DNA from 3 places in the Nocardia canadensis genome. Region 2 is predicted to be linked to each of the others. Evidence: riboswitches for the same ligand, from Rfam matches in the RefSeq annotation. Region 2 holds a riboswitch; each other region holds the start of a gene.

Region 1 (3,985 bases), on a different contig from region 2:
TTCACCGTGAGGATCGCCGAGGTGTACGCGCCGATCGCGATCGGCCCGGCCTGCCCGATCACCAGCTGTCCCGCCGAGCCCGCCACCAGCGTCATCGAGACCGCGACGATGGCGTAGGCCAGGATCTGGGTGCCGACCACGATGGCGTAGTCGTCGGCGACCAGCGGCACGATCAGCGCCGCTACCGCGAACGCGGCGACCGCGTGCCACCACCGCACCCGCAACTGCCTGCCGACCCCGAGGAAGGTGCCGGTGAGCGGTTCGGCGCTGATCGCGGGCACCTTGGCCAGCAGGCCGCCGGGCCGCAGGATCAGGAACGCCACCAGCACGCCGAAGGTGATCAGGTCGCGGTAGCCGTCACCGAAGACGTAGATCCCGAACGCCTCCAGAATGCCGAGCGCGAACCCGCCGATCACCGCGCCGGGGATCGAGCCGAGGCCACCGATGGTGGCGGCGACGAACCCGGTCAGCCCCGCGAGGGTGCCGCTGGTCGGCGAGATGTTCGAGTTGTACAGGCCGACGAAGATGCCGGCCAGACCGCCGAGCCCGGAGGCGATGGCGAAGGCCAGCACCTGGATGCGGCTCACCCCGATCCCCATCTGGGCGGCGGCGTCGGGATCCTGGGCCGTGGCCCGGATGGCCAGGCCGTAGCGGCTGAACCGAAGGAACCCGGCCAGCCCGGCCATCACCACCAGGGTGATCGCGAACATCACCAGATCGGAGGTGCCGAAGCGGACCCCACCGAGCTGGAAGTTGTTGGTGGGCAGCACCTGTGGGAACGGACGGGTGTCCGGCCCGAAGACGATCTGGGTCAGGTTCTCGATGATCAACCCGGCTGCGACCGTCGCCAGCAGTGCCGCGATGGCGGGCGCCTTGCGCAGCGGATGCACCGCCAGCACATCGATGAGCACACCGACGGCGGCGGTGATCGCGAGCACCAGCACGATGGTCAGCCAGAGCGGAAGGCCCTGCTCGGCGATGAACCACCAGCCCAGGATCGACCCGAGCGCGAACACCGCGCCGTGCGCGAAGTTGATGACATTGGTGACACCGAAGATGAGGGTGATGCCCACGGCGAGCAGCGCGTACGCGTTGCCGTGGACCACACCGGCGATCAGCGTGTCGAACATCAGCGGTTGCCGGTCGGCACGAACTTGCCTTCCTTCAGCACCAGCTCACGCGGGGTCACGCCCTTCGGGCGTCGCGTTTCCTGGTCGAAGGCGAAGGTGCCGAGGCCGATTCCGGTGAACTGCGTTTCGGTCCGGAGACCGTCGAGGATGCCCTCGCGGGTCGCGCCGCCCTTCTCGGCCGCTTGCGCCACCACGTGCAGCGCGTCGTAGGCGTAGACGTTGAAGTCACCCGGATCGGTGTTGAACTTCTTGCGGAACTTGGTGACGAAGTCCTGCACCTTCGGGTCCGGGTCGGCGGGGCTGAAGATTCCGTTGACGATGTCGCCCTCGGCGGCCGCGCCGGCCAGCGAGATGAACTGCGGGGTGTTCTGGCCACCGAAGAACTGGCCGGTGAAGCCCACATCACGCAGCTGCTTGACCACCAGCGCGCCGTCGGGGCCGTAGCCCAGGTGCACCACCGCGTCAGGGTTGGCCTCGCGGCCCTTGATCAGTATCGGCTTCACATCGGTGGAGTCGGGCAGGATGGGCGAGGAGTAGACGATCTCCACGCCCTTCTGCGCGGCGAATTTCTCGAAGAACTGGAAAGCCTGCTTACCCCAGTCGGTTTCGAGGTAGACCACCGAAACCTTCTTGGCTTTCTTCGACACCCACTCGGCATTGCGCTCCTGGAACACGTCGAGGGTGATCGACGGGCTCCACGAGTAGTCGCCCGCCTTGGTGAAGTCGACCGCGGAGTTGGTGAAGCCGTACTGGACGAGCTTGCCGCGGTTGTAGATCGGCGACGCCGCGATCGAGGCAGGCGAGGAGAAGTCGCCCAGCTCGGCGATGATCGACTTGTCGTCGACGAACTTGGTGGCGATGGGCACGGTCTGCTTGGGATCGGACTGCGAGTCCTCCCACTTCAATTCGACCTTGCGGCCGTTGATACCGCCCGCGGCGTTGATCTCGTCCAGAGCCAGCTCGAAGCCCTGTTGCCACAGGCGCCCGTACTCGGCCGACGGACCGGTCCGGGGCCCCGAGACACCGAAATATACCGGTCCATCGGCGGATTCGCCGCTACCGGAATCACTGCAACCGACCACCGCGGCGGCCACCGTCACCGCCGCCAGCGCACCGGCGACAATCTTGACACGACGGCGCGAGCCGATCGAGAACTTGCTCATTGCTGATTTTTCCTTCGAACATGCCGAACGCACGAAAGAACCCTTCGGCGCTTGCGCTCTCCCTGTCGAGAGCACCTGGTCGTCACCCGGGGCACCCCACCGCCGAGCGAGGGTTGCCGATCAGCGAGCCGGGGCTCGAAAGTGCTGATACTCGTGACCGTGGGAGGAAATGTAGCAGCAGGTCACGCGGCGTCCGGCGATTCATGACCACCACTGATGCCGTTCCGGGACAGTCGGATACGGCCCTAGCTGCGGCGATCGGCGCACGACCGATTTGCGATCAGCTCGAGACAAAAAGTGCCGGCCGAAATCGGTGACCGATCAGCGCAGCCTGCGACAAATCATTGTCGACGTTCACCCGGCTCGGTACTGCTATTCCCATGACCACTCTGCTGCACATCAACGCTTCCGCCCGCGGCGAATTCAGCCAATCCCGCGCTATCGCACAGACTTTCATCGAAGCCCTCGCCGCGCGGGATTCCGGCCTGCGCGTCGACACCCTCGACCTGTTCGACGCGGGCCTGCCCGACTTCGGCACCCACGCGGCCGCCGCCAAACTGGCCGTCTTCACCGGCTCGGAGCAGACGCCCGAACAGGTCGCCGCCTGGGAGCAGGCGCGCACCGTGTTCGACCGGTTCGCCGCGGCCGACCTCTACGTCCTCAACATCCCGATCTGGAACCACGGCGTGCCCTACATCCTCAAGCAGTACGTCGACATCGTCACCCAGCCCGGCTGGGCGTTCGCCTTCGATCCCGAGGTGGGCTACAGCGGCCTGCTCGAGGGCAAGCGCGCCGTCACCGTCTACACCAGCGGCGTGCACCAGCCGGGGGTGCCGATCCAGTTCGGCAACGACTTCGCCACCCCGTTCGTGCAGGACTGGCTGCGGTTCGTCGGGGTGAAGGACGTGGCCGAGATCCGCTTCGCCCCGACCGTACTCACCGAAGACCCCCAGGTCGGCTTCGACGCGGCTCAGGAACGTGCGCGTGAGCTCGCCGGCGACTACTGAGTCGACCGATCGGGGGTGGGCGCCGACCGGCCGGACCGTCGCGACGGTCTGTGCCGTCGGGATTCTCGTCGTCGGCCAGCTCTACGTGGTGTTGCCGGTGCTGGGCGACCTGGCCGCGGTGTGGGACACCTCCCGCGCCGCGGCCACCTGGACCACCACTGCGTTCGGGCTGGCCTACGGGGCGGGATTCCTGGTCACCGGTCCGCTCTCGGACCAGTGGGGGCGCCGCCCGGTGATCGTCGGGGGCCTGGCGGCGACCGCCCTGTCCACCCTGCTGGTGATAGCCGCGCCGAATCTCGGCGCCGGCCTCGCCGCCAGGGTGGCGCAGGGCTTGACCGCGTCCTTCTTCGCACCGGCGGCCTTCGCCTACCTCGCCGAGCGGATCGCGCCGCAGCGGCGGGTCTTCGCACTCACCTGCCTGACCAGTTCGTTCCTCGGCGCGGGCGTGATCGCGCAGGTAGTGGCGCAACTGGTCGACGACGCGTTCGGCTGGCGGGCGGTCTTCGTGGCGGGCGCGCTGGCGTTCGCGGTCTCGGCCGTCGTCTTGCGGCTGGTGCTCGAACCAGGGCAGCGGGCGGGCGGCAGCGCGTCGGCACGCTCGGTCGGCGTGGCCTTCGCGGCGCTGCTGCGCACGCCCCGCCTCGCCCTGCTCTACCTGAGCTGCCTGGCCGTGCTCGGGTCGTTC
Region 2 (3,985 bases):
CGGCTTCACGGCGACGTCCTTCGCCTCACTGTCGCTGGAACCGCCGCTGGTGTCGTTCAACATCGCCCATACGTCTTCGAGCATCGAGGCCCTGCGCGCGGCCGACTCGGTCGTCATCCACTTCCTCGGCGAACACCAGCACCACCTGGCCCACCGTTTCTCCCGTACCGCCGCCGACCGCTTCACCGACCGCTCCCTGTGGACCACCCTCGACACCGGCGAACCGGTCCTGCACGGCACCCCCATCTGGCTCCGCGCCACCCTCCACCAACTCATCGACATCGGCGACCACACCCTCGCCGTAGGCCTGGTCACCCGAGTCCACGACGACACCAGGGAATCCCCGTCCGCCGCCCCCCTCCTCTACTACAACGGCAGATACCACCGCCCCACCGCCCTCGACACCTGACAACGCCGCTGCGCGAGCCGGGGCGCCGATCGGCAGGTCAGCCCCTGTCGCAAGCGATACCGTCACCGTCGGCGTCCAAGCCGGATCTGTAGCCGGGCTCGCCACGGTGGAGCGGCGCCGCGCCCGCGGCGCGCGCGGCAGCGCAGTTCTTGTAGGGATCACCGGGGCACATTCCCGATGGGGACAGAGCGGTGCGGCCGGACACGCACGTCCGACCGCACCGTGGCGGCTCAGCCGATGAGGCAGGGGGCGGCGCCGGTGAGGGCGGCGCCGGAGAGGGGGCGGGTTTCGGGAGTGGGGTTCCAGAGGCCGTCGGTGGCGGCGTAGGTCCAGGTGGGGCCGGATTCGACGAGGGTGGCGACGGCGGTGATCAAGCGGTCCACGTCGTCGGCGGTGGTGCCGAGGCCGATGCTGGCGCGCAGGGCGGCGTCGAGGCCGAGGGCCGCGAGGAGGGGGTGGGCGCAGAAGCGGCCGTCGCGGACACCGATGGCGTGTTCAGCGGAGAGGTAGGCGGCGACCTCACCGGGGGCATAGCCGGCCACGGTGAAGGCGACGATGCCGACACAGTCCGGGCTGTCGGACCAGATGCGGATCAGCTCGACGCCCGGGATCGCACCCAGCCCGTCGCGCAACCGGTCGGCCAGGAACCGCTCGTGGGCGACGAGCTCCTCCGGATCGATCGCGGCGAGCGCGTCGCAGGCGGCGGCGATGGCGGCCGCGCCGAGCACATTCGGCGAACCGGCCTCGTGCCGCTGCGGCGCCGCGGCCCAGTCGACCTGCGCCACACCGACTTCGCGCACCGCGCCACCACCGGCCAGGTGCGGCTCGCCGGCGTCGAGCCAGTCCCGCCGACCGACCAGCACACCGGCGCCGAACGGCGCGTACAGCTTGTGCCCGGAGAAGGCGAGGTAGTCGACGCCGGTCTCGCGCAGGGAGATCCGGCGATGCGGCGCCAGCTGCGCCGCGTCGACGAGAATCCGCGCGCCGCACAGGTGGGCGATGGTCGCCAGCCGCTCCAGCGGCAGCACCTCACCGGTGACGTTGGAGGCGCCGGTCACCGCGAGCAAAGCGGCGGGCTTGCTGCACAATTCGGCGACGACCCGGCGAATCGTCTCCTCGACGGTATCGGCGGCCCGCACGACCCGGCGCCCGTGCGCGGTCCACGGCAGGAAGTTCGCGTGGTGCTCGATATCGAGCACCACGGTCTCGCCGGGCACGCAGCCGGCCAGCAGGTTCAGCGAATCGGTGGTGTTGCGGGTGAACACGACGACCTGGTCGTCGGCGGCGTCGAGGAACCGGGCGACCGCGCCACGGGACGCCTCGTAGCACTCGGTGGAGATCCGCGAGGCGTATCCGGCGCCGCGATGCACGCTGGCGTAGTACGGCAGCAGCTTGGAAATCCGGTCGGTGACCTGCTGCAAGGCCGGTGCGCTCGCGGCGTAGTCGAAGTTGGCGTAGTCCTTGGTCCCGCCCTGCACGAGCGGAACCCGCAGGTCCGCACCGGAGACGGTGGCCAGGGCACAGGTGGGGTCGATTACTGCGGTCATGACGAAATCCCGTCGGCTCAGGGACTCGTTCCCGAAAAGGGTGCTGCGAGTCCGCGCTTGCCGCGCCCACTGCGGACGGCGGCCTGGTCGTCACCCGGAGCACCCCACCGCGGAGGAGGGTTGCCGACCAGCTAGCCGGGGCTTGTCGCTGGTACTCGTGACCTGTTTCGAGAGTGGCAGACGATCCGGCGAGCTGTCAACCACCCACGATCGGCCCGTCGGAACCGGTGGCACCCGCCGCGCTCGCGACGGCGACGACCCGCCCCACCGACCCGCGCCGTGACCGGTTCCGACATCCGAAAGGTAATCCTCACGGCCACAAAGGAATCGGACATCCCGGCCGAGACCCGATTGCCGCCGGATTGCCACCCGCCCGCGAATCGCCCAACAATCTGCCTCATCCATGATGGATGACCCAAATGATTGAGTTCCCCCACTATCTGTTAGGGTTGCCGATCATGTCCACGAACTCGAACCCCGTCCGCGGCCTGCCGCGCTATCCGGTGTACGCGCTCGGACGGCTCACCAAGGCACTGCACGCCGAGATCGACGTCCCGCTGCGCGATCACTGGGTGCTCACCTTCATCGAGGAGAACGCCGACCTGACGCAGAAGAAGGTCGGCGACGCCCTCGGCATCGACCGCAGCGAAGTCGTCCGGCTGATCGACGCGCTGGAACGCGCCGGCCTGGTCGAACGCACCCGCGACGGCAAGGACCGCCGCAAATACCGGCTGCGGATCACCGACGCCGGGCGCAAGCAGTGCAAGCGCACCGACCGCCTCATCGCCGACGCCACCGCGCGCGTGCTGGAGCGGCTCGATCCCGAGGAACAGCGCACCCTGCACCGGCTGACGCTGACCGCGCTCGGCGAATCACCGGATTCGCCGTCGTGATCGGCGCCGGCGGCACGCCTCGCGCTGCCGTCCGGCCACACCTTCTCCGAGTACCGTTGGCATCTGGTGACCATCCCGTTTGCCCTCCGGTAACCCGCCCGTGAAACAACAAACACCACCGATGGGGGTCGACCGATGAGAGGTGGACTGAGCGCCATGCTCGAGCCACGCACTGAGGACCCGGCGAGCCGGTTGCGTGATCCACTCCTGCGCGCCGATCTGGCCGCGCCGCCGCGCACCCTGGTAGACATCCTGACCAGCACCGCCCTGGCCCACCCCGACGCACCGGCGATCGACGACGGCACCGTCGTGCTCAGCTACATGGAGCTGATCGCCGCGATCGAGGCCAGGATGACCGAGCTGACCGCCGCGGGGGTGCGCCCCGGCGACCGGGTCGGCGTGCGGATGCCCTCGGGCAGCGCCGCGCTGTACGTCACGATCCTGGCCGTCCTCTACTGCGGCGCCGCCTACGTTCCCGTCGACGCCGACGACCCGGAGGAGCGGGCCCGGCTGGTCTTCGGCGAGGCCAGGGTGAGCGCGCTGGCCACGGCCGCGGGCATCGAGTCGGCCACCGCCGCCGCGGGCCGCACGCCCGCCTCGGACTGGAACACCCTGCCGACTCCCGCCGACGACGCCTGGATCATCTTCACCTCCGGCTCGACCGGCACCCCGAAGGGCGTCGCGGTCACCCACCGCAATGCCGCCGCCTTCGTCGACGCCGAGGCCCGACTGTTCCTGCAGCGCGCCCCGATCGGCCCCGGCGACCGGGTGCTGGCCGGGCTGTCGGTCGCCTTCGACGCCTCCTGCGAGGAGATGTGGCTGGCCTGGCGCCACGGCGCCTGCCTGGTCCCCGCCCCGCGCGACCTGGTCCGCACCGGCGCCGACCTGGGCCCGTGGCTGATGCGCCGCGAGATCAGCATCGTCTCCACCGTGCCGACGCTGGCCGCCACCTGGCCCGCCGAGGCGCTGGACTCGGTGCGCCTGCTGATCTTCGGCGGCGAGGCCGTCCCGCCGGAGCTGGCCGAACGGCTCGCCGGCGGCGCCGATCGCGAGGTGTGGAACACCTACGGCCCCACCGAGGCCACGGTCGTCGCCTGCGCCGCGCTGCTCGACGGCGGCATGCCGATCCGCATCGG
Region 3 (3,985 bases), 690 kb from region 2:
ATGCCCACCGGGAACGGCAGGAACGCGACGCCCGCTTTCAGCGGCGAGTAGCCGAGGGTGTTCTGGTAGTAGAAGCTCAGGAACAGGAACATCGCGAACATGGCGATCGGGATCAGCAGCGCGGCCAGCAGCGCGCCGCCCCGGTTGATCTCGCCCGGAATGCGCAGCGGCAGGAGCGGATTCGACGAGCGCGCCTCGATGACGACGAAGGCGATCAGCAGCGCGAAGCCCACCCCGAGCAGGCCGAGCGTGCTCCCGGCCAGCCAGCCGTCCTCGGCGGCCCGGCTGAATCCGTACACGATCGCCACCAGGCCCGCCGTCACCGTGACGGCGCCGGGCAGGTCGTAGCCGCCCAGGCGCGGCGCGGGCACATCGCGCACGATGACCGCCAGCGCGCCGAGCAGCGCGACGATCGCGACCGGGGTGTTCATCAGCAGCGTCCAGCGCCACGACACGTACTCGGTGAGCGCGCCGCCCACGATCAGCCCGAACGCGACGCCACCGGCCGAGATGCCGGCGAATACCGCGAACGCGCGGGCCCGTTCCTTCACGTCGGTGAACGTCACCGACAGCAGCGACAGCGCCGAGGGCGCGAGCAGCGCGGCGAACGCGCCCTGCAAGCCGCGCCCGAGGAACAGCTGCAAGCCGTCCTGGGCGAGTCCGGCCAGGGCCGATGCGGCGGCGAAGCCGACCAGGCCGATCAGGAAGATCCGCCTGCGGCCGAGGTAGTCGGCCATCCGGCCGCCGAGCAGCAGCAGGCCGCCGAAGATCAGCGTGTAGGCGGTGAGCGCCCACTGTTTGTCGCCCTCGCTGATGCCGAGGTCTTTCTGGGCGAACGGGAGCGCGATCGTCACGACGGTGGCGTCGAGGATCACCATCAACTGCGCGGAGGCGAGCACGGCGAGCGCCCACCAGCGTGTCGAACTCTGTTGTACCTCAGTAGGTTTCGCATCTATTTCGGTGCCGGTCACCGCGGACTCCTAGTCACTCGAAGGCTCGCGCTCAATCCTGACACCGCGAGACAATTGGCGTCAAGAGCAAAATGTCTGACTGCGACATTTGACGTGCGAGGACAGACGAATCGGGTGGGACGGTAATCTGGAGGAATGCTGGACTCGACCACTCCGATCAGCGCGGACCGGACGACCGAACCCGCAGCCCCTACCGGGCCCGATCGCGCGCCGACCGGCCTGCGCGAACGCAAGAAGCTGCAGACCAAGGCGGCGATCGTGGAGATCGGGCTGAACCTGTGCGACTCACAGGGCTTCGACGCGACCACCGTCGAGCAGATCGCCGCGGGCGCCGACGTCTCCCCCCGCACGGTGAACCGGTACTTCCCGATGAAGGAAGACATCGTGCTCGCCCCGATCGACGACTTCGGGCTCGCCGTCGCCGTCGCGCTGGGCGAGCAACCGCGCACCGACAACGAGCTACAGGCGCTGTGTGGCGCCTACCTGCAGGTCATCGACACCGAGGCCGATGCCGACGGCGTGCGGTTCCTGCGTCAGTTCCTGCAGATGCAGCGGATCATGCGCGCCAGCCAGGCCGTGAACGCGCGGGCACTCGAGTACGCCGAGAAGAAGAACATCGCGGTCTGCGCGCGACTGGCCGAGCGGATGTCGACGACCCCGGACGACTTCTCGGTCCGGCTGGTGGCAGGCACCTGGCAGATGCTGTGCCACCTCTCGCTCGTCTCGGTCGAGGACGCGTTGCTCAGCTCGACCCCCGAGGCCGCCGCGCTGGTCACCCGCGACGCCGTTCTGCGCGCCTACCACGAGCTTCGGCGCATCTGCGGCGCCCAGCCGGACCCCGACACGCCAGCGGTCGGCACACCGGCGGCGGAGTGATCCACGGCATGAAACCGGGGGAAGTTTCCGCGCGGGCGCAATCGCCGGTTAACATGTCGGCAAGGTCATGAGTACCAGTGCCAAGCCCCGGCTCGCTGGTCGGCAACCCTCCAGCTGCGGTGGGGTGCTCCGGGTGATGACCGGGCTCCCGAAGGCCGGGAGCAAGCGCGCATCGCAGGAGGCCCCCATGTGTTGTTGTCCGTCGATCCAACCCATCTGACGCGAAACACCGGCGAACAACCCTGGAGCTTTTCATGACCGACTCTGCCCTGCCCGAGAACTGGTCCTTCGAGACCAAGCAGATCCACGCGGGCCAGTCCCCCGACGCGGCCACCAACGCGCGGGCGCTGCCGATCTACCAGACCACCTCCTACACCTTCCGCGACACCGATCACGCCGCCGCGCTGTTCGGTCTCGCCGAGCCGGGCAACATCTACACCCGGATCATGAACCCCACCCAGGACGCCGTCGAGCAGCGCGTCGCCGCGCTCGAGGGTGGCGTCGCGGCGCTGCTGCTGGCCTCGGGCCAGGCCGCCGAGACCTTCGCGATCCTGAACCTGGCCAACGCGGGCGACCACATCGTGTCCAGCCCGCACCTCTACGGCGGCACGTACAACCTGTTCCACTACTCGCTGCCCAAGCTCGGCATCGAGGTCTCCTTCGTCGAGGATCCCGACGACCTGGCGCAGTGGCAGGCCGCCATCCGGCCCAACACCAAGGCGTTCTACGGCGAGACCATCGCCAACCCGAGCAGTGCCGTGTTCGACATCCCCGGCATCGCCGAGATCGCGCACAAGGCGGGCATCCCGCTGATCGTCGACAACACCGTCGCGACCCCGTACCTGATCCAGCCGCTGGCCCACGGCGCCGACATCGTCGTGCACTCGGCGACGAAGTACCTCGGCGGGCACGGTGCGGCGGTGGCCGGCGTGATCGTCGACGGCGGCACCTTCGACTGGACCGTGCGCGATGCCGACGGCAACGCCCGCTTCCCCGGCTTCACCGAGCCCGACCCCAGCTACCACGGCGCGGTCTTCGCCGACCTGGGCGCGCCCGCCTTCGCGCTCAAGGCGCGCGTGCAGCTGCTGCGCGACCTGGGCGCGGCGGTGTCGCCGTTCAACGCGTTCCTCATCGCCCAGGGCATCGAGACGCTGAGCCTGCGGGTCGAGCGGCACGTCGCCAACGCCGAGGCCGTGGCGAAGTTCGTTGCCGAGCAGCCGGGCGTCGAGGCCGTGCACTACGCCGGTCTCGAGTCCTCGCCGTGGTACGCGCGGGCCAAGCAGCTGGCCCCCAAGGGCGCGGGCGCGATCGTCGCGTTCGAGCTGCGCGGCGGCGTCGACGCGGGCAAGAAGTTCGTGGACGCGCTCAGCCTCCACAGCCATGTCGCTAACATCGGTGATGTGCGTTCTCTCGTGATCCACCCGGCGTCGACCACGCACTCGCAGTTGACGCCCGAGGAGCAGCTGGCCTCCGGCGTGACCCCGGGGCTGGTCCGGCTCGCCGTGGGCATCGAGGGCATCGACGACATCCTGGCGGATCTGCGCGCCGGTTTCGCGGCGGCGAACACGTGACTGTGAGCACCGAATCGCCGATCGCCCGTCCCGCAACCGGTGTGGCCCTGCTGCCACCGCCGGACGGGCGACTCGGCGTGGTCGCCATCGGGGACGTCGCGCTGGAGAACGGCGCCGTGGTCCCCGATGTGCGGCTGGCGGTGCAGCGCTGGGGCGAGCTCTCGCCCGCACTCGACAATGTGGTGCTCGTCGAACACGCCCTGACCGGTGACTCCCACGTCATCGCCAGCGCCGACAATGCCCAGCCCGGCTGGTGGGAGGGCATGGTCGGCCCCGGCGCGCCGATCGACACCGACGAGTGGTGTGTCATCGCGACCAACGTGCTCGGCGGCTGCAAGGGCAGCACCGGGCCGTCCTCGCTCGCGCCCGACGGCGCGCCGTGGGGTTCGCGGTTTCCCGACCTGACCATCCGCGACCAGGTCACCGCCGAGGCGCAGCTGCTCGATCTGTTCGGGATCGAGCGGCTGGCCGCCGTCGTCGGTGGATCGATGGGTGGCATGCGGGTACTGGAGTGGATCGTCGGACAGCCGGGGCGGTCGGCGGCCGCGCTGGTGCTGGCCGTCGGCG

Evidence for each region. Region 2 has a riboswitch for S-adenosylmethionine ahead of Q7X29_RS04285 (aminotransferase class V-fold PLP-dependent enzyme). Riboswitches for the same ligand answer to the same signal wherever they lie in the genome.
Region 1: it holds a riboswitch for S-adenosylmethionine, as region 2 does, so the genes downstream of both, Q7X29_RS32240 (ABC transporter substrate-binding protein) here and Q7X29_RS04285 (aminotransferase class V-fold PLP-dependent enzyme) in region 2, are expected to answer to the same signal.
Region 3: it holds a riboswitch for S-adenosylmethionine, as region 2 does, so the genes downstream of both, Q7X29_RS07365 (bifunctional o-acetylhomoserine/o-acetylserine sulfhydrylase) here and Q7X29_RS04285 (aminotransferase class V-fold PLP-dependent enzyme) in region 2, are expected to answer to the same signal.

The regions. Positions count from the first base shown of each region.
Region 1 covers NZ_JAVCWB010000010.1:1,954,350-1,958,334, forward strand. Annotated here, with positions in the region: gene Q7X29_RS32235 (ABC transporter permease) at 1-1,130, opposite strand, end outside; gene Q7X29_RS32240 (ABC transporter substrate-binding protein) at 1,130-2,293, opposite strand; SAM riboswitch class IV at 2,336-2,452, opposite strand; gene Q7X29_RS32245 (FMN-dependent NADH-azoreductase) at 2,674-3,300, shown strand; gene Q7X29_RS32250 (MFS transporter) at 3,278-3,985, shown strand, end outside.
Region 2 covers NZ_JAVCWB010000002.1:222,849-226,833, reverse strand. Annotated here, with positions in the region: gene Q7X29_RS04295 (flavin reductase family protein) at 1-409, shown strand, start outside; gene Q7X29_RS04290 (excalibur calcium-binding domain-containing protein) at 447-581, opposite strand; gene Q7X29_RS04285 (aminotransferase class V-fold PLP-dependent enzyme) at 640-1,956, opposite strand; SAM riboswitch class IV at 2,005-2,119, opposite strand; gene Q7X29_RS04280 (MarR family winged helix-turn-helix transcriptional regulator) at 2,415-2,849, shown strand; gene Q7X29_RS04275 (Pls/PosA family non-ribosomal peptide synthetase) at 3,006-3,985, shown strand, end outside.
Region 3 covers NZ_JAVCWB010000002.1:908,859-912,843, reverse strand. Annotated here, with positions in the region: gene Q7X29_RS07375 (MFS transporter) at 1-899, opposite strand, end outside; gene Q7X29_RS07370 (TetR family transcriptional regulator) at 1,107-1,847, shown strand; SAM riboswitch class IV at 1,911-2,021, shown strand; gene Q7X29_RS07365 (bifunctional o-acetylhomoserine/o-acetylserine sulfhydrylase) at 2,102-3,418, shown strand; gene metX (homoserine O-acetyltransferase MetX) at 3,415-3,985, shown strand, end outside.